Regions from separate parts of the Dietzia sp. B19 genome, predicted to be linked through region 2. Evidence: riboswitches for the same ligand, from Rfam matches in the RefSeq annotation. Region 2 holds a riboswitch; the other holds the start of a gene.
The links. Region 2 has a riboswitch for thiamine pyrophosphate ahead of G6020_RS04160 (ATP-binding cassette domain-containing protein). Riboswitches for the same ligand answer to the same signal wherever they lie in the genome.
Positions count from the first base shown of each region.

Region 1: it holds a riboswitch for thiamine pyrophosphate, as region 2 does, so the genes downstream of both, thiC (phosphomethylpyrimidine synthase ThiC) here and G6020_RS04160 (ATP-binding cassette domain-containing protein) in region 2, are expected to answer to the same signal.

Region 1 covers NZ_JAALED010000084.1:3,178-8,220, reverse strand. The annotation lists gene G6020_RS03425 (ATP-binding cassette domain-containing protein) at 42-956, shown strand; gene G6020_RS03420 (ABC transporter permease) at 953-1,717, shown strand; gene thiC (phosphomethylpyrimidine synthase ThiC) at 1,831-3,534, opposite strand; TPP riboswitch at 3,530-3,644, opposite strand; gene G6020_RS03410 (GNAT family N-acetyltransferase) at 3,718-4,014, shown strand; gene G6020_RS03405 (winged helix DNA-binding domain-containing protein) at 4,020-5,043, shown strand, end outside.
Region 2 covers NZ_JAALED010000105.1:3,390-20,351, reverse strand. The annotation lists gene G6020_RS04235 (ABC transporter ATP-binding protein) at 1-12, shown strand, start outside; gene G6020_RS04230 (ABC transporter ATP-binding protein) at 9-1,709, shown strand; gene G6020_RS04225 (hypothetical protein) at 1,791-2,213, shown strand; gene G6020_RS04220 (haloacid dehalogenase type II) at 2,249-2,983, opposite strand; gene G6020_RS04215 (flavodoxin family protein) at 3,029-3,742, opposite strand; tRNA gene G6020_RS04210 (tRNA-His) at 3,905-3,977, opposite strand; gene orn (oligoribonuclease) at 4,086-4,754, opposite strand; gene G6020_RS04200 (hypothetical protein) at 4,800-5,498, opposite strand; gene G6020_RS04195 (TetR/AcrR family transcriptional regulator) at 5,612-6,748, shown strand; gene cmrA (mycolate reductase) at 6,771-7,589, opposite strand; gene G6020_RS04185 (MFS transporter) at 7,903-9,186, shown strand; gene G6020_RS04180 (HAD family hydrolase) at 9,183-9,860, opposite strand; gene G6020_RS04175 (TIGR03557 family F420-dependent LLM class oxidoreductase) at 10,009-11,001, shown strand; gene G6020_RS04170 (ABC transporter substrate-binding protein) at 11,117-12,172, opposite strand; gene G6020_RS04165 (ABC transporter permease) at 12,169-12,948, opposite strand; gene G6020_RS04160 (ATP-binding cassette domain-containing protein) at 12,945-13,757, opposite strand; TPP riboswitch at 13,767-13,864, opposite strand; tRNA gene G6020_RS04155 (tRNA-Arg) at 14,271-14,343, opposite strand; gene G6020_RS04150 (cytochrome c oxidase assembly protein) at 14,451-16,481, shown strand; gene G6020_RS04145 (single-stranded DNA-binding protein) at 16,650-16,962, shown strand, end outside.

The DNA of each region.
Region 1 (5,043 bases), on a different contig from region 2:
AGGAGCCCGCTTCCCGCGCCCCGGCAGGCACACTGGAGACCATGATCGAGGTACGCAATCTCACCAAACGCTTCGGCGCCGCTACGGCGGTCGAGGACCTGAGCTTCGTGGTGCGGCCGGGCGTCGTCACCGGCTTTCTCGGCCCGAACGGGGCCGGTAAGTCCACCACCATGCGGATGATCGTCGGCCTGGACACCCCCACCTCGGGTGAGGCGCTGATCAACGGCCGGCGCTACCGGGAACTCGAGCGGCCCACCCACACCGTCGGGTGCCTGCTCGACGCGTCCTGGACCCACGCCAACCGGTCCGCGGGCGCACACCTGAAGATGATCGCCGCCGCGGGTGGTCTGCCGGCCACCCGCGTCGACGAGGTGTTGTCGCTGGTCGGTCTGAGCGACGTGGCCGGCCGCAAGGTGGGCGGGTACTCGCTGGGAATGCGCCAGCGACTCGGGCTGGCCACCGCCATGCTCGGCGACCCCGAGGTGCTGCTCTTCGATGAACCGGTCAACGGTCTCGACCCCGAGGGCATCCTCTGGATCCGCCGCTTCATGCACGCCCGCGCCGCCGAGGGCCGGACGGTGCTCGTGTCGAGCCACCTGCTGTCGGAGATGGCACAGACGGCCCAGGACCTCGTCGTCATCGGTCGGGGGGTGCTCCGCGCCCAGACGTCCGTCGAGGAGTTCCTCTCCGCGGCCACGTCCTCCGTCCTCCTCCGGACACCGCACGTCGACGAGTTCACGGCCGCCGCCCGGGAGGAGGGGATCACCGCCACGTTCGACCCCGAGGCCGGCGTGTTCCTCGTCGAGGGGCTGCCCGCCCCCCGGGTCGGTGACCTCGCCGCGAGTCTGGGGATCACCGTCCACGAACTACACGAGAAGCGGGCGTCGCTCGAGGAGGCCTTCATGGCGCTCACCGACCAGGACGTCGAGTACCACGGTCAGGAGACCACCCGATGAACCTGCTGAAGTCCGAGTGGATCAAGGTCACCACCACCAAGAGCGCCTACTGGCTGTACGGCCTGGGGATCGCCCTCGCCCTCGGCCTGGCCGTGATCATCGGCCAGTTCGAGCAGCCCTCGGCGGGGGACCCGATCGTCGGGGAACCCGGCGGCGGGGGCGATCCGCTGTTCGCGATCCTGGGAGTCGGCGCCTTCACCGTCATCCTCGCGTGGATCGCCGCGATCGTCGCCGTGACCGGCGAGTACCGCTACCACACGAACAAGGCCACCTTCCTCGCCTCACCGTCGCGGTGGCCGGCGGTGCTCGCCAAGACGGCGCTGTTCACCGTGATGTCGATGGTCGTGACCGCCGTGGCGGTGGTGGTCTCGCTGCTGGCCGCGGGGGCGCTGTCCGGTCTGGACTCGTGGACCCCGTTCTCGGGCGACGGGCTGACGTACCTCGTGCGGTTCCCCGTCTACGCAGCGGTGGGCACCCTCGCCGTGATGGGCCTGGCGTACATCATGCGCAACGCCGCCGGCACCATCTCGCTGTTCCTGGTGTGGACGCTGGCGCTGGAGGGCATGGTCTCCCTGATCCCCCGGGTGGGGCAGGACATCGCCGGCTGGATGCCGTTCGCCAACGGCGACTTCTGGACCCAGGGTGAGACCGCGCGCGGGTTCATCACGTGGGGCGAGTGGCCGGCGTTCGCGTGGTACGCGGCGGTCTGCGTGGCCCTGTGGGTCGCGGGTCTGGTGATCACCCTGCGCCGCGACGCCTGAGCGGCACCCACGACACGGCCCGGGTGTCGGTACACCCGGGCCGCGTCTCGTCGCGGGCTGGGCCGCGCGCTGGCTGGGCCGACTCGCGGGGGGGTCGGACGCCCTGTGGAAGGTCAGTGCTGACTGATCGGCAGATAGACGCGGGAGCCCTGTTCGGCGAACTCCGCCGATTTCTCCGCCATCCCCGCCTCGATCGCCTCGACCGTCTCCATCCCGTGCTCGGCCGCGTAGTCCCGGATGTCCTGGGAGATCCGCATCGAGCAGAATTTGGGACCGCACATCGAGCAGAAGTGGGCGGTCTTGGCGGGCTCGGCGGGCAGAGTCGCGTCGTGGTACGCCAGCGCGGTGTCCGGGTCGAGCGCCAGGGCGAACTGGTCCCTCCACCGGAACTCGAACCGCGCGGTGCTCAGCGCGTCGTCCCGTCTCTGTGCGCCGGGGTGCCCCTTGGCCAGGTCCGCCGAGTGCGCGGCGATCTTATAGGTGATCACGCCGGTCTTGACGTCGTCGCGATCGGGCAGGCCCAGGTGCTCCTTGGGGGTGACGTAACAGAGCATCGCCGTACCCGCCTCCGCGATCCGCGCGGCGCCGATGGCGGAGGTGATGTGGTCGTAACCCGGTGCGATGTCCGTGGCCAGCGGCCCCAGCGTGTAGAAGGGCGCCTCCTCGCACCACTCCTCCTCGAGCCGCACGTTCTCCACGATCATGTGCATCGGCACGTGCCCGGGGCCCTCGATCATCACCTGGACGCCGTGGCGCTTGGCGATCCCGGTGAGCTCACCCAGCGTGCGGAGCTCGGCGAACTGGGCCTCGTCGTTGGCATCCGCGATCGATCCGGGCCTCAGGCCGTCCCCGAGGGAGAACGTCACGTCATAGCGCGCGAGGATCTCGCAGAGCTCGGTGAAGTGGGTGTAGAGGAACGACTCGCGGTGGTGCGCCAGGCACCACGCCGCCATGATCGAGCCTCCGCGCGAGACGATCCCGGTGACGCGCTTGGCGGCGAGCGGGACGTACCGCAGGAGCACGCCCGCGTGGACGGTCATGTAGTCCACGCCCTGCTCGCACTGCTCGATGACGGTGTCGCGGTAGAGCTCCCAGGTCAGCGCGGTCGGATCGCCGCCCACCTTCTCCAGTGCCTGGTAGATCGGCACGGTCCCCACGGGAACGGGGGAGTTGCGCATGATCCACTCGCGGGTCTCGTGGATGTCCCGCCCGGTGGACAGGTCCATGATGGTGTCCGCGCCCCACCGGGAGGCCCACACCATCTTCTCGACCTCCTCCGCGATCGAGCTGGTGACCGCGGAGTTGCCGATGTTGGCGTTGATCTTGGTCAGGAAGCGCTTGCCGATGATCATCGGCTCGCTCTCCGGGTGGCGGTGATTGGCCGGGATGACGGCGCGGCCGGCCGCCACCTCGGTCCGCACCACCTCGACGTCGATCCCCTCCCTGGCGGCGATGAAGCGCATCTCCGGGGTGATGTGGCCCGCGCGGGCCCAGGCCAGCTGGGTCCGCACCGGCGTGGGGTCCTCCGCCGAGGCGGGCGCGGCCTCCGGGTGGGCCCAGCCGTCGCGGGTGGGCGGCAGTCCTGCGGCGAGGTCGTGGCACTCCCCGGCGTCGGCGTACCCGGTGTACGGACCGGAGGTGTCGTAGACGTCGAACGTCGTGTCGTTGGTCAGTGAGATCCGACGGACGGGCACGCGCAGGGTGCTGTCCTCGGCCCGGACCTCGAGGTAGGACTTGCTGCTGGAATGGATGGGGCCGCAGGTCACGGCCTCGATCGAGGTGGTGTCTGCGCTGGTGGTGGACGTGTTTCTGCCCATGATGTTCACTGCTCCCTACGCCGGCATGACCCGGACAGGTTCAACGGTCGACGACCCGGCTGGCCGTCCTCTCAGCCCGCGCTCCGAAGCGGACTCCCGTGTGGACGAGTATGAAATGGTGCCGGGCGAGCGTACCCCGGCGAGTAGCATCACGTGGGGAACACACCCTGCCGAAGGAGCCCCATGTCCCGAGTAGAGTCACTGGTGTTGGTCCACAACACCGATAGAGACCGGTTCGAACTGTGGGACGGCGAGACGTTCATGGGCCTGGTGGGGTACGAGAAGGACGGCGAGGTCTACATCCTTCTCCACACCGTCATCGAGGAGCACTTCGGTCAGCAGGGCATCGCCCGCCTGCTGGTCAGTCTGGTCCTCACCCGGATGCGTCTGGACGGGAACAAGATCCGGCCGGTGTGCAGCTATGTCCGCCGCTTCCTCATCCGCTTCCCCGAGTACCAACTCCTCGTCGCCCCCCGCTGACCCCGGTGAGGGAGGCGTCCGGGACCACTCCGGTCACCCGCCGGGATCTCGCCCGCCTCCGCCTGGCCTCCCAGCGGCTCGTGGGGGAACGCTGCTCCTCGCCCGCCGAGGCGGTGCGGTGGATGGCGTGCATGCAGGGGCAGGACCTGCCCGGCGTCCTCGCATCGGTCGCCCTGCGCTCCCTCGGTCCGGACGGCGGGCCCGCGACGATCAGCGACGTCCGAGCAACCCTCGCCGACGGGTCCGTCGTCCGTTCGTGGCCCATGCGCGGCACCCTCCACCTCGTGCCCGGTGAGGACCTCGGGTGGATGGTCGGGGTGGCCGCGGGGCGGTCCCGTTCTGCCGCGGTGGGGCGGCTCGCCGCGCTCGGGGTCGACGACGACGGAATCGCCCGCGCTCACAGAATTCTGCTCGAGGAGATCGCCGGGACGCGTGTCCGGACCCGTGCCCAGCTCCAGGATCGCTGGCGGGCGGAGGGAGTGGAGGTTTCTGAGGGCCGCGGCTACCACCTGCTGTACCTCTTCGTCGTCGACGGGCTGGTCAGCCAGGTCGACGGCACGGGGTCCGAAGGGACAGGACCCGGCAACACAGGGCCCGGCAACACAGGGTCCGGCAGCACAGGGTCCGACGGTCCTGTGCACGGTTTCGCCCACCACGATCGGTGGCTGGCAGCGAACGGGGTCGTCCCACGTTCACCCACCCGCGAGCAGGCCGTCGCGGAGTGGCTCGAGAGGTTCCTTCGATCACACGGACCCGCGCGGGCCGAGGACTTCCGACGGTGGACCGGACTGCCCTTGCGAGACGTCCGCCCCGCCCTGGAGGCGGTGTCCGGGCGGCTGGAGGCGGTGTCGTTCGACGGCGCCACCTACTGGATGGACCCGGGCGCGCCTGATCGGCTGGCCGCTGCGGGTCGGTCCGCGGATGCCGTACTCCTGCTCCCGGGCTTCGACGAATACCTGCTCGGCTACGGCGACCGGTCCCACGCGGTTGACTCTGATCACTCCGGATTGATCGTTCCCGGCAACAACG
Region 2 (16,962 bases):
GGGATCCGATGAGCGGCGTGGGCACAATGTGGCGGATCGCCGGTGCTGAACGGGTCCGCGTCCTGCGCGGGGTGGGCTGGCGGATCGTCCAGTCCCTGCTCGGCGGGCTGCTCTACGGGGTGCTGATCACCCTCGTCGTGCACTTGGCGCGCGGCGGGCAGGTGGATGAGAGCCGGGCCGTCCAGGTGACCGCGGTGGCCGTGGTGACGCTCCTCGGTCAGTTGCTCGCCTCCTATCTGGCAGCCCGGGACTCGTGGTTGGCCTCCTACCAGGTGTCCGCTCATGCCCGGGTGTGGGTGCTCGAGCACCTGCTCCGCGTGCCCGTGCCGATGGCCTCCGGCCGTCGCCGCGGGGAGATCCAGGCGCTGCTCACCGGCGACATGCAGCAGATCGAGGACTTTCTGTCCGAGGGACTGCCCAAGCTGGGTCAGGCCCTCGGACTGCCGGTGTTCGTCATCGCCGCGGCAGCCGTCTACGACCCGGTCGTCGCGCTCGTACTCGGCGGCGCCGTCGTCGCGGCGATCCCGGCCACCGTGTGGGCGGGCATACGCACCACCGCTGCGGCCCGGGAACGGACCGCGCTGCAGGCCGAGTCCTCGGCACGGTTTGTCGACGTGCTCACCGGGATCACAGTGTGGCGAGTGCTGGCGGCGCCGGGGCGGATCGCCGAGGTCCTCCGTGCGACCGCACTCGAGCTGCGGGATTCCTCCGTGCGAATGCTCGGCAAGTTGATACCCCCGCTGATGCTGGCCTCGGCCGTCCTCATGGCCGGTGTCCCGGTCCTCATGGCGGTGGTGGCCGGGCGCGGGACGGAGGTTGCGATCGGCTTCCTCCTCGTGTCGATCGCGGTGTACCGGCCGCTCTTGGCGACCCTATCGGTGGGGGAGCAGTGGCACGTCACCCGTGCCGCCCTGGAACGGCTGCGGTCGGTCGCCGAGATCCCGCAGCTCTCCGAACCGTCGGAGGCAAAGACGCCCCGGGGCGTCGAGGTGAGGTTCGACGGGGTGGGTTACGAGTACCCCGACGGCACTCCGGCCCTGCAGGGGATCGATCTGGAGCTTCCGGATCTGGGAATGGTGGCGGTGGTCGGCCACTCGGGCAGCGGTAAGTCCTCACTCGGGGGACTGCTCTCCCGCTTCGACGATCCCACCACCGGCTCCGTGCGGATCGGAGGAGTCGATGTCCGGGACCTCGCGCCCGAGACGCTCGCCGCCACCGTCACCCAGGTGTTCCAGCAGACCCACCTCGTGCCGGGGACGGTGGCCGAGAACATCGCGCTCGGCCGGCCCGACGCGACGCTCCCCGAGATCGTCGATGCCGCTCGACGCGCGCAGCTCCACATCGCGATCAGCGACCTGCCTCACGGTTACGACACGGAACTGGGTGAGGACGGCGCCGGGCTGTCCGGCGGGCAGCGGCAGCGCCTTGCCATCGCCCGGGCACTGCTCGTGGATGCGCCGATCGTGGTGCTGGACGAGCCCACCTCAGCCCTGGACACCCGCACGGAGAGCGAGGTCTCCGAGGTGATCGCAGAGCTAGCCCGTGGACGATCCGTCCTGCTCATCGCTCATCGCTTGAGCACGGTCACCCACGCCGACGAGATCATCGTCCTCGAACAGGGACGGGTGGTCGAGCGCGGTACGCATGCCGAACTCATGAGCACCGACGGACGGTATCGACGAATGTGGGATCGGCTCGAACCGCCCTGAGCCCCGCGAGCACGGCCACTGTCCACGCCCAGGAAAGACCCGTGCCCGGCTCTCAGCAGGCACGGCCGAGAGGAGTAGACGATGTCGGATTTCCAGACCCCGGGGAACGCGCATTCCCCGGACCGCGGTGAGGGAGGGAAGAACGCCTTCACGGTGGCGTACTGCGGCACCTGTGGAGGAGAGAGGGAGTCCGCGCTGGTCTCGGCCCTGAGCCGGGCGGTGGGTCGTTCGGCTCACGGTGTACTGGCGCGCGCCACCTGCCTGCTCGGCGGCACGTGCGGTTCCGCACGGGAGCCGGAGACGGACGGACCTGTCGTCCTGGTGCAACGGTGCGATCGTGTGACCCGCGAGCCCCGCGGCGGCGTGGTGACCGTCGGGCCCGTGCGGACCACACCGGATGTGAACGGCCTGATCCGGTGGCTCGAGTCCTCCGATCTCACCGTGGACGAGCTGCCGTTGCCTCTGCGGCGGGCGCACTACAGGCGTATGGCGTCGCTGAACTGATCGGATCCGTCTCCGCCGCTGCTGGTGGCACGGGTCTAGCGATGCAGCTGGTCGGCCAGATCTGTGAGGGACGTGGCCGTGATGTCCGGCGTCCGGAAGTACCCCGGGTAGGGCTCGCCGTTCCTGTTGATCCAGGCGGTACCGAGTCCAGCCCGTGCGGCGCCGTCGATGTCCCAGGGATGAACGGCGACGAGCATCGCGTCCATGGGGTCGACCTCGCACCGGGTGAGAGCGTGCGCGTAGGCCCTGAGGGCCGGCTTCCAGGCGCCGGCGTCCTCCACCGAGAGAAGTGCCTCGAAGTCCTCGCGTATCGCCGCGCGGTCGAGGAGGCCTTCGGCGATCGCGGCCGAGCCGTTGCTCAGCGTCACCAACCGGATCCCCAGGTCCGTGAGTGCGTGGACACCGCCCGGCACGTCAGAGTGCACGGGGAGGACGGTGAAGCCGCCCATGATGTGCTGGACCGCGTCGTCGGGGTCGCGACTGAGCGGGTGTCCATGGAGGCTGATCCGCAGGGACTCCTCGGCGAGGTGGGCGAACGAGTCGCTCGCCGACACGACCGTGAGGGCGAAGCCGTCCCGGAGGAGCCCCGCGAACCAGCTCGACGCCAGGTGCGCCGGCGCGCCGACGTCCTCGAACCGCCGGGCAATCGGCGACATGTCCGAAAGTGTCTCGTTGACGTCGAAGATGATCAGGGTCGGTTTCCGGGGCCCGTCCGGGCTCACCGGGTGGTCCCGGCTCGCGATGTCGTCCCCCGGGTGCTCGGTGGTCAAGGAAGCCTCCTCTGCCAGGATCGCGCGGTCAGGATCGGTACGCGGTCAGGATCGGTACTCGGGGTTCTCCCAGTCGAAGCGGGCACCGGAGTCCCAGGCGGAGCGCTGGTTGCCCTCGCTGGGGATGCCGCCGGCCGCCTTGAGCAGTCGAGCGAGGTGCATGAGGTTCCAGGTCAGGAAGGTCGTGTTGCGGTTGGTGAAGTCGTTCTCCGGCCCTCCGCTGCCGGGGTCCAGGTACGACGGCCCGGGGCCGACCTCGCCGATCCAGCCCGCATCGGCGTTGGGCGGGATCGTGTAGCCGAGGTGCTGAAGGCTGTAGAGAATGTTCATCGCGCAGTGCTTGAGTCCGTCCTCGTTGCCGGTGATCAGGCACCCGCCGACCCGGCCGTAGTAGAGGTGCTGGCCTTTGTCGTTGAGCATCCCGGACAGCGCATAGAGCCGCTCGATGACCTTCTTCATCACGCTGGAGTTGTCGCCGAGCCAGATGGGCCCGGCCAGCACGAGGATGTCGGCCTCGAGAATCCGCGGGTAGATCTCCGGCCAGGCGTCCACGTCCCACCCGTGCTCGCGCATGTCCGGGTAGACGCCCGTCGCGATCGGGTGATCGACCGCGCGAAGGGTCTCCACCTCGACTCCGTGCGTGCGCATGATCGAGGCGCTCGCGTCGACGAGCCCCTGGGTGTGGCTGAGACCGGGGCTGCGCGTGAGAGTGCAGTTGACGAACATCGCCCGCAGGCCGGTGAAGTCGGGCTCGCTCATCTGGACTCCTCGATGCCGGTAGGGGCGATCACCAGAGCGTAATTGTCAGCGGTGAGGTTCCAGCCGGTTTCGGCGGTGAGAAGGGTAGGGGCGAAATGAGAACGAGGTCCGGACCCCGACCGGGAGGGTATCTCGGTCGACATCCGGACCTCGTTCGTCCGGGGTGGCTGACGGGACTCGAACCCGCGACAGCCAGGATCACAACCTGGTGCTCTACCAACTGAACTACAGCCACCATCGCCGTCCTCGCGAACGGCGTGGATGATGCTACCCGGTGTGAGCCCCGGTGAGGAAATCGCCAGCTACTGTCGCCGACCGGGCCTGCTCCAACCGGACGAGGTCGTCAGTCCACCGGGGGCAGGGCGCTGGCAGCGGCGCGTACCTCGTCGGTGGTCGGCCCGGGCTGGGGCACGAACGCCGTGGCGCGGTAGTACTTCAGCTCGCGGATCGACTCCTTGATGTCCGCTAGCGCGCGGTGGGACATGCCCTTCTCGGGCTGGCCGAAGTAGATGCGCGGGTACCAGCGGCGGCACAGCTCCTTGATCGAGCTCACGTCGATCATCCGGTAGTGCAGGTAGGAGTTGAGCTCGGGCATGTCCCGGGCGAGGAACCCGCGGTCGGTGCCGATCGAGTTGCCGGCCAGGGGAGCGGTCCCGCCCACCGGGACCCAGGCGCGGATGTAGTCCAGGACCACTTTCTCGGCCTCCGCCACCGTCACGGCCGAGGCGCGGATCTCCTCGGTCAGCCCGGAGGAGGAGTGCATGTCCCGGACCACGGGGAGCATGGCGGCCAGCTTGGCGTCGGAGGTGTGGATGACGATGTCCACGCCGTCGCCCAGGACGTTGAGTTCGGAGTCGGTGACGAGCGCCGCGATCTCCACCAGCGCATCGTTCGCGGTGTCGAGGCCGGTCATCTCGCAGTCGATCCAGACGATCCGGTCGTTCTTGGATTCCTTGTGGGGCGTCGGGGTGGACGTCGCGACAGGGGTGGGACCGGGGTTCGACTCTGGCATCGTTCGACTATATCGCCGCAGTACCGGCGGTCAGGCCTCGGAGGATCAGGCTTCGCCCTGTCGCACCCGGCTGGGCTCGGCGACGGACCGACCTCTGGCCGGTGATGACCCGGTTGTATCGCGGGCCGCGGAGGCTGCGCTGAGTGCCGCGTAGACGGCCGCAGCCGCAAAGGCGAGCCCGTAGGCCATCCGGCCGGCAGGGGGGACGAAGAACTGCGGCAGGAACATCGCCGCGATCACCGCCAGCGGAAGGAATGCGACTGCCGCTCGGCCCGGTCGGTGCATCCGGAGCCAGGAGAGCGCCGCCACGATCCCGGCCACCGCGAGTGCGATCAGCCCCACCGCGAAGAGGGTCATGGCAGTGGGGTTGTCCCGGACAGCGGACACCAGATTCAGAACGTCGCGGTCGCCTTCCAGGGCCCTGCTCGCGATCTCGTGCAGCGCGAAGGTCTCGGCGCCGTAGTAGGGCAGGACGAGCGCAGCGCCCACGGGGCCGGCCCATCGGAGCGGACCCGTGGTGAGGAGCGACCAGAGTGCGGCGAGGGCGACGAGGGAGGCCGCTCCCGCCAGGTGGGAGACGAGCCACAGGGGCGAGGAGAACGCCTCCGCCGCGCCGAGCGTTGCACCGCCGTCGGCGTCGCCGTACGGACGCAGCAGCAGGTACCCGGCCATGAGGACGCCCGTGGTGACGGCGAGGACGGTGACGCGTGGGCGCGGAATCGTGGTGGGAGTCGGACTGGTCATCGGCCCTCCGGAATGAAGAGAGAGCGGCGCTCTCGATTGGATGAGGTTCACGGTAGGCCCCCTCGTCAGACAAATCAAGAGCGCCGCTCTCGTTCTTCTGGAAGGATCGCCGCATGGGAAAGCGGGACGAGGCCAGGGCTGAGACCATCGAGCGGATCCTCGCCGCTGCGCGCGAGGAGATCGCGAGGGCCGGTGGGGTGGGCCTGTCGATGCGCTCGGTCGCCCGCGAGGTCGGGATGGTCTCCTCCGCGATCTACCGTTACTTCCCGTCGCGGGAGGACCTGCTCACCGCGATGATTCTCGAGAGCTACCAGGGCCTGGCAGTCGCTCTCCGCCCGGCTGAGGCTGAGTCAGAGGCTGAGTCAGAGGCTGAGGCAGAGGCAGAGACCGCGGACGAGGGCGGTGACGCCGCAGCCGGGACCACGGCCGAGAACGAGGACGGTGACGCCGCGACCGGGAATCCCGACTCTGGTTCCGACGCCGAACGGTGGCGCCGTCTCGCGGACGCCCTCCGCGGGTGGGGACTGGGAGCACCGCACGAGTTCCAGCTCATCTACGGCACGCCGATCCCCGGGTATGTGGCACCGGCTGAGACGATCCCGGCCGCCGGTGAGGTGGCCGCCCCGTTTCTCAGTTGCCTGCGGTCCCGGCACGTTCCCGGTTTCGAATCGGCCGGCACCGGCATGAGCGCCTTCGCGGACGACGCTCGCGTCACCCCGTCAACGGCGGCCGCGGCGGTCGCGGCGATCTCCGAGCTCATCGGCTTCGTGGGACACGAACTGGCCGGGCACTTCGTCGGCCTGGCCGATCCGGCCGACGACCTCTACCGGGCGGTGGTTGCCCGCCAGGTGCGCGACCTCGGGCTGGAATCTGCGGCGGATGACGATGAACTCTTGTGGAACTCGATCTTCGGCCAGGCGTTCGCGCGGCATCTCGCCCTCTATCCCGCGCCGGGGATGGAGACGGCGCACCCCGACGACTCGCCCTACCGGGTGGACGAGCTCACCATGACGGACGGCGCGGTGACCCTGGTCTGGTCATACCCGGAGATTCGTTCCGCACGGGGCGGGCCGGTTCGGGTGGGGAGGCACTGGAACCTCAGGGAGCTCCGCGAGGGATTCTCACCCTCGGACCCCGAGTTCGTCGCTGGGGCGGTGATCGATGAGGACTTCATGCCGCTGGCACTGCCGTCGGCGGACCGGGAGGGGCCGGACGGGATCCGTTGGCTTGGCCCGCCACCGCCCGCATGAGAGGGCCGTACTCAGAGGCCGATCAGCCCTCCGCCTGCCCCTCGCCGAGCTTGGCGTAGAACCGCCCCACGATCGGGGCCATGATCCCGCGCGGGGTGTAGTTGCCCGCCACGGACATCGCCTGGCCCAGCGGTCCCGGGACCACGCGCATCTTGTTGCGCGCGAGCGCGTCCAGCGAGACCCGGGCGGTGTACGTGGTGTCCACCCAGAAGCGGTCGGGCACCAGGCGGTCGACGAAGGTCTTGTCCTCCTCGACGATCTCCTCGGTGCGCACCGGGCCGGGCGCCAGCAGCGTCACGTGCACCCCCGAACCCTTGAGCTCCCCGCGCAGCGACTCGGAGAAGGTGTTGAGGAACGCCTTGGTGGCGGCGTAGGTGGCGTTATTGGGGATCGGCATGTTGCCGGCCGCCGAGCCGACGTTGAGAATCGCGCCCGAGCCACGCTCGACCATCCCGGGCAGGACGGCCAGCACGAGATCGTGGCACGCCACGGCGTTGACCTGCACCTGGCTCTTCTCGTAGTGGGGATCGAGCGCGGCGACCGGGCCGAACGTCGCGATCCCGGCGTTGTTGCACAGGATCGAGATCTCGCGGCCCGCGAGCTCCTCCAGCAACGGTGCCCGCTCGGCCGGATCGGACAGGTCGCAGGCCCGTACCTCGACCGTCACCCGGAACTGGCTCTCCAACCGCTCCTTGAGTTCCTCCAGCACCTCGCCGCGCCGCGCCACCACGATCAGGGAGTGCCCGCGGCGGGCCAACTCGGCGGCCAGCGCCATGCCGATCCCGGAGGAGGCGCCGGTGACGACAGCACTATTCGTCGCGGTGGGCAGGGGAAGCGGCATCTTGCGTCCTCGGGTCAGGTGGTCAGGGCCGAGGGTGAGCGTACCGGCGAGGGTGGTGAACGGGGGAGTCGGTGACGACGAGCGCGGCCCGCGGCGACCGTGTGCCCCCGCGGACGGGCGCATCACCGGCATCGGCCCGGTCGAGGCAGTGGACCAGCTGCAACTCGGGACCTCAGGCGAACCGCCAGGCACTAGGTTCTAGAGCGTGAGCAGCACCGGGACACCGCGCCCTCCAGAGACCGCTACCTCGTCGTCGTCGTTGTCGTCGCCCGTCCCCAGCCCGGCCTCCCGCGGTCAGGTCTTCTCCTGGGCGATGTGGGACTGGGGCTCGGCGGCCTTCAACGCGGTGATCGTCACCTTTGTCTTCTCCGTCTACCTCACCGATTCGGTCGGGGCGGATCTCGACAGCGCGTTGACCCCCGCCACCTGGCTGTCGATCTCGATCGCACTCGCCGGGTTCGTCATCGCCGTCACCGCGCCGGTGATGGGCCAGCGCGCGGACCGGGGCGGTCGACGCCGGCGCTCGCTGGCCATCTGGACCTACCTCACCGTGGCGCTGACGGCCCTGATGTTCCTCGTGGACTCCGATGCTCCCCACCCGTGGTTCTTCGTCGGACTGCTGCTGCTCGCGCTGGGGTCCATCACGTTCGAGTTCGCCGAGGTGTCCTACTTCGCGATGCTGCGGCAGGTCTCCACCCCGGCCACCGTGGGGCGGGTCTCCGGGTTCGGGTGGGCGATGGGCTACTTCGGCGGGATCTTCCTGCTGCTCACCGCGTTCCTGGGCTTCATCTCCGGGGACGGCGACGAGCGGGGACTGCTGGGCATCTCCACCGACGGTGGCCTCAACGTGCGGCTGGTGTGTCTGGTGGCCGCGGTGTGGTTCGCGGTGTTCGCGCTGCCGGTGCTGCGGTCGGTGCCGGAGAACCGGCCCCGGGGGAGGAAGGGCGACGACGACGAGGCCGGCTTCGCCGAGTCCTACCGCATCCTCTGGCGGGACCTCAAGGCCCTGTGGCGCCGGGACCCGCGGACCGTCAAGTTCCTCGTGGCCAGCGCGATCTTCCGCGACGGGCTGGCGGGGGTGTTCACCTTCGGGGCGATCCTGGCGGTCACGGTGTACGGGCTCGCGCCGGGGGACGTGCTGCTCTTCGGTGTGGCGGCCAACGTGGTGGCGGCCCTGGGGGCGGCGGTCGCGGGAGTCGTGGACGACCTGGTGGGGCCCAAGGCGGTGATCATCGGCTCGCTCGCGGCGATGCTCGGCACCATGACCGTCCTGCTGTTCGTGGACGGCACCGCCATGTTCTGGCTCTTCGGTCTGCTCATGTGCTTGTTCGTGGGCCCGGCGCAGTCGGCGTCGCGCTCGTTCCTGGCCCGACTGGCGCCGCCGGGCAGCGACGGCCAGATGTTCGGCCTCTACGCCACCACCGGGCGTGCGGTCTCGTTCCTCGCTCCCGCTCTGTTCGGGCTGTTCACGTGGGGATTCGGCACCGACCGCGCGGGCATCGCCGGGATCGCGCTGGTCCTGCTGGTGGGCCTGCTCCTGCTGCTCCCCGTGCGGACGCCGACCCGCGCCGAGTCCTCGGGGGTGTGGGCGCCTTAGAGCTTCCCGGCCTCGAGGAGCGCGAGTACTGCGGCGGCGTCGTCGGCGATCTCCGAGTAGCCCGCTTCGCGCAGTTCGGCGTCCCCGATGCCGCCCGTGCGGACAGCGACCGAGCGGATGCCCAGCTTGGTGGCCGCGATGGCGTCCCACGTCGCGTCGCCCACCATGATCGCGTTCGCGGCGTCGACGCCGGAGCGCTCCAGGGCAATCGCGACGATGGTCGGGTCGGGCTTGGCGGTGTCGACGTCCTCGCCCGTCGTCACGGCGTCCACGTAGTCGTCCACGTCGAGCAACCCGCGGGCCTCGGCGAACTCCGACGGCGGGGCCGAGGTGGCCAGGACCGTGGTCCACCCCTGCTCCTTGGCGCCCCGCACGAGCTCGCGGGCACCGGGGAGGACGCGCAACGAGTCCCCGGCCTCGGCGTAATACTCCGAATGCAGGTCCTTGGCTCGGCTCGCCACGCGGTCGCGGTCCTCGTCGTCGTCGATACCCGCGATGTCCAACAGTTCGGCCACCAAGGTGGATCCGTCCTTGCCGATCCGGTGGTGGACCTCCACGAAAGGCACCGGCGCGCCCGCCTCGACCAGAGCGCGGTGCCAGGTCCAGACGTGGACGTAGGTGGAGTCGACCAGGGTGCCGTCGACATCGAGCAGCAGGGCGCGGGAAGTGGTCATGGAATCGAAGGTGCCCGGCTCCCGGTTGCCTGGCAACCGCTGGGGCCAGTGTTGTCCGACACGTCTCCCGGCGCGAACCCCCGCAGACTGTCCGGTCCGGTGCCGCGATCGGTGGCATCTCCGGGCGGACGGGATCACCCTCGACTACATGACACGTTTCGGATACACCCTCATGACCGAACAGTCCGGCCCCAAGGAACTCGTGCGCTACGCCGCCAAGGCCGAGCAGGCGGGCTTCGACTTCGAGGTGGCCTCGGACCACTACTTCCCGTGGCTGTCCTCGCAGGGCCACGCGCCGTACGTGTGGAGCGTCCTGGGCGCCGTGGCGCACGTGACCGAGCGGGTGGACCTGTGCACGTACGTGACCTGTCCGATCCTGCGGTATCACCCCGCGGTGGTGGCGCAGAAGGCCGCGACCGTGCAGATCATGTCCGACGGCCGGTTCATGCTGGGCATCGGCGCGGGGGAGAACCTCAACGAACACGTGGTGGGGCAGCGGTGGCCCTCGATCGACGAACGCCACGAGATGACGGCGGAGGCGCTGGAGATCATCGGCGAGCTGTTCGACGGGGGACTGGTGACGTACTCCGGCGAGCACTTCCGCGTGGACTCGGCCCGCCTGTGGGACCTGCCCGACAAGCGGGTGCCGATCGGCGTGGCCGCCGGCGGGGAGAAGGCCGTGGCCAGGCTCGGACCGCTGGGCGACCACCTGATCGCCACCGAACCCGAGCCCGCCCACATCGAGAACTGGAACGCGCTCGACGGGCAGAAGAGGATCGGTAGCGGCGCGCGAGCCATCGCGCAGATCCCCATCAGCTGGGACCCCGACTCGGAGAAGGCGGCCGTCGAGCGCGCCCACGACCAGTTCCGCTGGTTCGCCGGCGGCTGGGCCGCCAACGCCGACCTGCCCACCACCGCAGGGTTCGCCGCCGCGACCAAGTTCGTGCGCCCCGAGGACGTGGCCGAGCAGCTCGCGTGCGGTCCCGACCTGGACGCGATCGTCGAGAAGGTCCGGCCCTTCTGGGAGGCGGGCTACACCGACGTGGCGCTGATCCAGATCGGTGATTCGACCCTGGACCGGTTCCTCGAGGAGGCCGCCGAGCCGCTGCTCGCGCGGCTGCGGGAGGCCTCTCCGAACTGAGGCGAGCCGGTTCCGCCGGAGCCATCGACAAGAGCGTTTCGCGCATTCTCACTCGACCGATGTGCGCGAAACGCTCTTGTCGATGACAGGCGGGACCTGCCACGGCGGCGGGGTTCTAGCTGCCCGACCCGGGGAGGTAGTCGTTGGTCGTGGCAGTGGCGCCGTCGACCTCGGTCTCCAGCAGTCCGTTCTGGTACATCCACGTCGCGTAGGCCGCCCAGTCCTGGGCCGACTGCCGCCCGAAGCCGTCCTCGGGGAGCAGCGCGAGGGTGGCGTCGATCATCAGCTCCAGCACGTCGGGGTCGTACGACCCCTCGGTCTCGGGGGTGAGGGCGTCGATGGCGGCTTGGCGGTCGTCCAGAGCCGTGGCCTGACCGGCCGCGGTTCCGGCGAGGAAGCCTCGCACGCGCTCGGCGTAGTCGGGGTCGTCGGCGAGGCGGCTCGGGTTGGCGATGATCACCAGTTCCGCGTAGTCCGGAACTCCGAGCTCCGTGGCCGGCATCACCACGAAGTCGCCCTGAGCGGTGAGCTCGACCCCCTCGATGTTGCGGAAGGCCCCGAAGATCGCGTCCACCTGGTCGGTCAGGAGCGCCTGGTTGAGGCTCTGCTGAACGTTGGGGGCGGAAATCGAGTCCGGATCGATCCCGGCCTCCCGGGCGATGAAGTCGAGGGTCGGCTGCTGGGAGGCCAGACCCGACAGGCCCACCGTCTTGCCCTCCAGGTCGGCTGCGGTGCTGATCCCGGACTCCGTCCTGGCGATCAGTGAGGTCAGTGATGTGGGAATCAGGGCGGCGACCGAGACCACGTCGAGGCCCTGCTCCGCGGCGATGAGGGTGTCGGGCTCATAGGAGATGGCCAGGTCGGCACGTCCCAGGGACACTTCCCGCGCGGCGTCGGCCGTGTTGGACGGCGTCATGAACGACACGTCCACGCCGGCGTTGTCGTAGGCGCCGGTGTACTGCGCGGTGTACAGCGCCACATGATCGGGATTGGGGCTCCAGTCGAGCAGCACACTGACCGGTGCGGCGGCGGTCCCGTCCGGCTCGGCGTCGTCCGAGGCTGCCTGACAGCCGGTCAGAGCCACCGCGGCAGCGGCCGCGATCGCGAGAATGCGGACCCCGGGTCGCCTGAGGACCTGGCGTCGGATCGTCCTGGTTGGTGTGTGCGTCATGATGGGTTCCTTTCCCCAACGGGGGTGTTCCACGGGCAGATCAGACGTTCGAGGGTGGTCACGGTGGCCAACAGGAGGCCGGACATGACTGTCAGCACGGCCACCTGGGCAAAGACGAAATCGGTTTGCAGCCGGGGGATCGCCTGGAGCATGAGGTAGCCCAGGCCGTTGGTCGAGCCCGTGTATTCGGCGAAGACCGCGGCGACCGGGGCGAAGGTGACCGAAACGCGCAGTCCGGCGAAACCGCGTGGTGCGGCGAAGGGCAGACGCACCCGCCAGAAGAGCGACCACCTGGTGGCGTGAAGGCTCTGCAGGGTATCGATCAGCCGGGCGTCGACCTGGCGCACACCGGCGAGAAGGTTGAGCGCGACCGGGAAGAAGCACAACAGGGCCACCACGATGACCTTCGGTGCCATGCCATAACCGAGAGAGATCGTCAGCAGCGGGCCGATCACGATGACCGGGATGGCCTGGGAGGCGACCAGCAGGGGGGTCATGGCCTGCCCGACGGTGGGCACGAACGCACTGACGATCACCACGGCCAGCGCCACGAACACTCCGAGGACGACTCCGATGAGGGTCTCGGTGGCGGTCAGCAGTGTGGCGGAACCGAGTCGGTCGGGCCAGGTGGTCACGAGCGAGTCGAGCACGGCACGGGGCGCAGGGATGACGTAGGCGGGCACGAGCTCGAGCGCCGTCACCGCTATCCAGGCGGCCAGAACCAGCAGGATCGTGACGCAGGCGGGTGCGGCGGACCGGAGGAATCGCACGGTCATCGGGCGGTTCCGCCTTCGGCCAGGTGTGATTCCCGGGCCAGGGCCTGGAGTACCTCCCGACGGGCTGCGGCGAATCCCTCGTCGCCGAGGAGGACCTCGCGGGGGCGGTCGTCGCTGAACCACCCCGGCCAGGTGGAGACCACACGCGCCGGGGCGTCGGCCTCGCGTCGCGCAAGCAGGATCACGCGTTCGGCGAGAAGCAACGCCTCATCGACATCGTGCGTGACCATGACGAGGGTGGCCGAGGTGCCGGTGATGGTCTCGCGGAGCCACTGCTGGACCTCCGCACGGGTGATCGCGTCGAGCGCCCCGAGCGGCTCATCGGCCAACAGCACGGGTTTACGCGCCAGCAGCGCGCGCGCGAGCGCCGCCCGCTGGCGCATACCTGCGCTGAGCGCTGCGGGACGGGCATCGGACCACTCGCCCAGACCCAGGCGGTCCAGCATGCTCTGGGCCTCGGCGCGGGCAGCGCGCCGGCGCACACGTTGGTTACGGAGGCTGATCGCGACGTTGTCGAGCAGGGTCAACCAGGGCAACAGGCTGTCGCCCTGGGGCATCAACGCGCAAGAGTCCAGGCGCCGTGCGGGCTGGCGTTCATCGAGGACGAGGGCGGTCCCGGTTGTCGGTTCGACGAGGCCGGCGATGAGCGACAGCAGCGTCGACTTGCCGCATCCGCTGCGCCCGACGACGGCGATGTGCTCGCCTGCCGGGACGGAGAGGTTGAGGTCCGCGAGGACCGCGCGGCGCGCACCCGGATAGGTGTGTCCCAGGTCATCGAGCGCCACCGCCGTGGTTCCCGGACGGCTCACCACAGGGTGCACCAGCGCATGTGACATCCCTCCGCTCGTGTGAACGAGTTCAGGTTCAGCGGGTGTGATCTCAGCCCCGTTCGGTAGGGGCACCCCGTGTCATCGGCGCCGATTCTGGGAATCGGCCCGAACATGAAAGGTATCACCGGCTAATTCCGCGATGGGAGGCCCGTCCATTGCAGGAGCGACGGTCGGGGAACACCCGATCGAGTTTGTGCAACCGCCCGCATTGGGTGCTTGGCGACTGGCGAGCACCCGGCCGCTCACCCGCTTCACCGGCGGCAGCGGCCGCGAACGAGGTGCCCACTCGGCGAGTGGTCACGTCTGCCCCTCGACGAGTGGTCGCATCTGACGGATTCTGGGAAACCCCACCTGGGAGAACGTGATCAGGAGTGACCGCGCGGCGGGAGGTGTCCCGGTGTCGACGACGATGCGGCCCGGCGACCGGCTGAGGGCAGGTCGCCGGGCCGAACACGTGCCCGTCGCCGTGCCGAGAACGTGCTCTGGGCCGTGCGCCCCCGAGAGGATTCGAACCCCTGACCAGCCGGGTAGAAACCGGATGCTCTATCCACTGAGCTACGGAGGCCTGCGACGCTCGCGTCCGGCGTCGCCGGAAGAATGGTAGCCGATCCGGGGGTGTGCGCAGGAGGCGCGAATCGGCCCGGGGGCGATCGGGTTCCTACGATGGTGGTCATGACGTCGTCGAAGTCGGCACCCGCCACCGCCGGACCGCTCAGGACCCGCAGCGTGGTACCCGTCGTGATCCTGCTCGCGGTGGTGGCCGCCGCGGTGGTGATCCCGCTCTCGGGCATGTCCACCGAGGTGGCGCTTGCGCTGGTGGGAGTCCCGGACCCGGGCGTCCTCACCACGGCCGGGCTCCCGGCGGTCCGCGCGATGGGCGAGCTGCTCGCCGCGGTGGCGGTGGGAACGGCCCTGTTCGCGGCGTTCTTCACACCGCCCCAGAAGGACAAGACCCTCGATGTGGACGGATACCGCTCGCAGCGGATCTCCTCGTGGGCCAACATCGCCTGGGCGGTGGCCGCGGCGCTGCTCATCCCGCTGACGCTGTCGGACGTCTCCGGGCGCACGCTGTGGGAGTCGCTGCCGCCGGACCAGTGGATCGTCGCCATCAACCAGATCGACGTGGCCTCCTCCTGGCGGTGGGCGGCGGTGATCGCCCTGGTGGCAGGGATCGGGCAACGGCTCACCCTGAGCTGGCGTTGGTCGGTGATCTGGCTGGGCGTGTCGGTGCTCTCGCTCCTGCCGGTGGCGGCCACGGGCCACGCCTCCGGGAGCACGGCCCACGACATCGCCACCAACTCGCTGATCATCCACCTGTTCGCCGCGGCCTTCTACGTGGGTGGGCTGGTCGCGGTGCTCGCCCACACCATGCGGGGCGGCTCCCGCGTGGCACTGGCGCTGCGCCGCTACTCGGTGGTGGCCACGATCGCGATCATCGCGCTCGGGTTCTCCGGGATCATCAACGCGCTCGTGCGGCTGCACCCCGCCGACCTGTTCTCCTCGACCTACGGGTTGCTCGTGCTGGCCAAGGCGCTGGCGCTGGCCCTGCTCGCGGTGTTCGGGCTGGCGATGCGCCGCCGGATCATCGCCAAGATCGAGTCCAAGTCGGCCAACGCCCCCGTCGACCGCGGAACCCTGTTGCGGATCGGGCTGGTCGAGGCCGTGGTGATGGCGGGCACGATCGGGCTCTCGGTCTCGCTCGGCCGCACCCCGCCGCCGGCCCCGCTCTACGTCCCCACCCGTCAGGAGGCCCTGTTGGGCTTCGAGCTACCCGGGCCGTTCTCGTTCGGCACCGTGCTCGGGCTGTGGCGCTTCGACCTGGTGCTGGGCCTGGCCGCAGTCGTCCTGCTGAGCCTCTACGTGTGGGGCCTGATCACCCTTCGCCGCCGCGGCGACTCGTGGCCGAAGGGCCGGACCGTGGCCTGGGTGCTCGGTTGTGTGCTGCTGTTCCTCACCACCAGCTCCGGCATGGGGATGTACATGATGGCCGACTTCGCCAGCCACATGGTCGGACACATGCTCATCTCGATGCTCGTCCCGGTCCTGCTCGCGCTCGGCGGGCCGCTGACGCTCGCGTTGCGTGCGCTCCCGGCTGCGGGGCGCGGGAACCCGCCCGGGCCGCGTGAGTGGATCGTCGAGTTCATCAACAACCCGCTCTCGCGCTTCCTCACCCATCCGATCGTCGCGTCGGTGCAGTTCGTGGCCGGTTTCTACATCATCTACTTCGGCGGTTTCTACGAGTCCCTGGCGTCCGAGCACCTGGGCCACATGTTCATGAACGTCCACTTCCTCATCAGTGGCTACCTCTTCTACTGGGTGATCATCGGGGTCGACGCGGCGCCGCGGCACTTCTCGCCGCTCTACAAGCTCATGGTGCTGCTCAGCTCGCTGCCGTTCCACGCCTTCTTCGGCATCATGCTCATGAACTACAAGACCGTGCTCGCCGAGAACTGGTACGGCGGGATCGGGCTGCCGTGGATCCCGGACCTCCTGCAGAGCCAACAGGTCGGTGGCGGCGTCGCGTGGGCGGCAGGGGAGATCCCGCTGTTCATCGTCATGCTGGCCCTGGCGTGGCAGTGGTACCAGAGCGACATGCGGGATGCGCGGCGCGGGGAGCGGCAGGCCGAGCGCGACGACGACGCCGAGCTCAAGGCCTACAACGAGATGCTCGGTGAGATGTCCCGCGCCGACCGCCGGGCCTGAGAGGCGCCCACCTCGTCGTCGTCGGACCTCTCGCTCCACACCCCTGCCGCCCCTCCACAGTGCGGGTACCGCGAGCGATGCGACCGGGATACGACGACGACGAGGTGGGGCACGCTCTGGAGCACGAGGCCGACGCACGGTCGGTCCGAGTGTGACAGGAGCGAGACCATGAACGAGACCCACACCACCGTCCGCGGAACCGTGATCACCGACCCCACCACCCGCAGGGTCGGAGAGGACTCGGTGTTCTCCTTCCGGGTGGCCAGCAACACCCGCTACCAGGACCGCGACACCGGGGAGTGGAAGACCGGCGGCACCCTGTACTTCTCGGCCAACTGCTGGGGCAGGCTGGCGCAGCGGGCCTCCGGGACGCTGGTCAAGGGCGACGGCATCATCGTCCAGGGTCGATTGCTGACCAACGAGTACGAGAAGGACGGCAGGATCCAGCGCGACCTGGAGATGCGGGTCACCGCACTGGGCC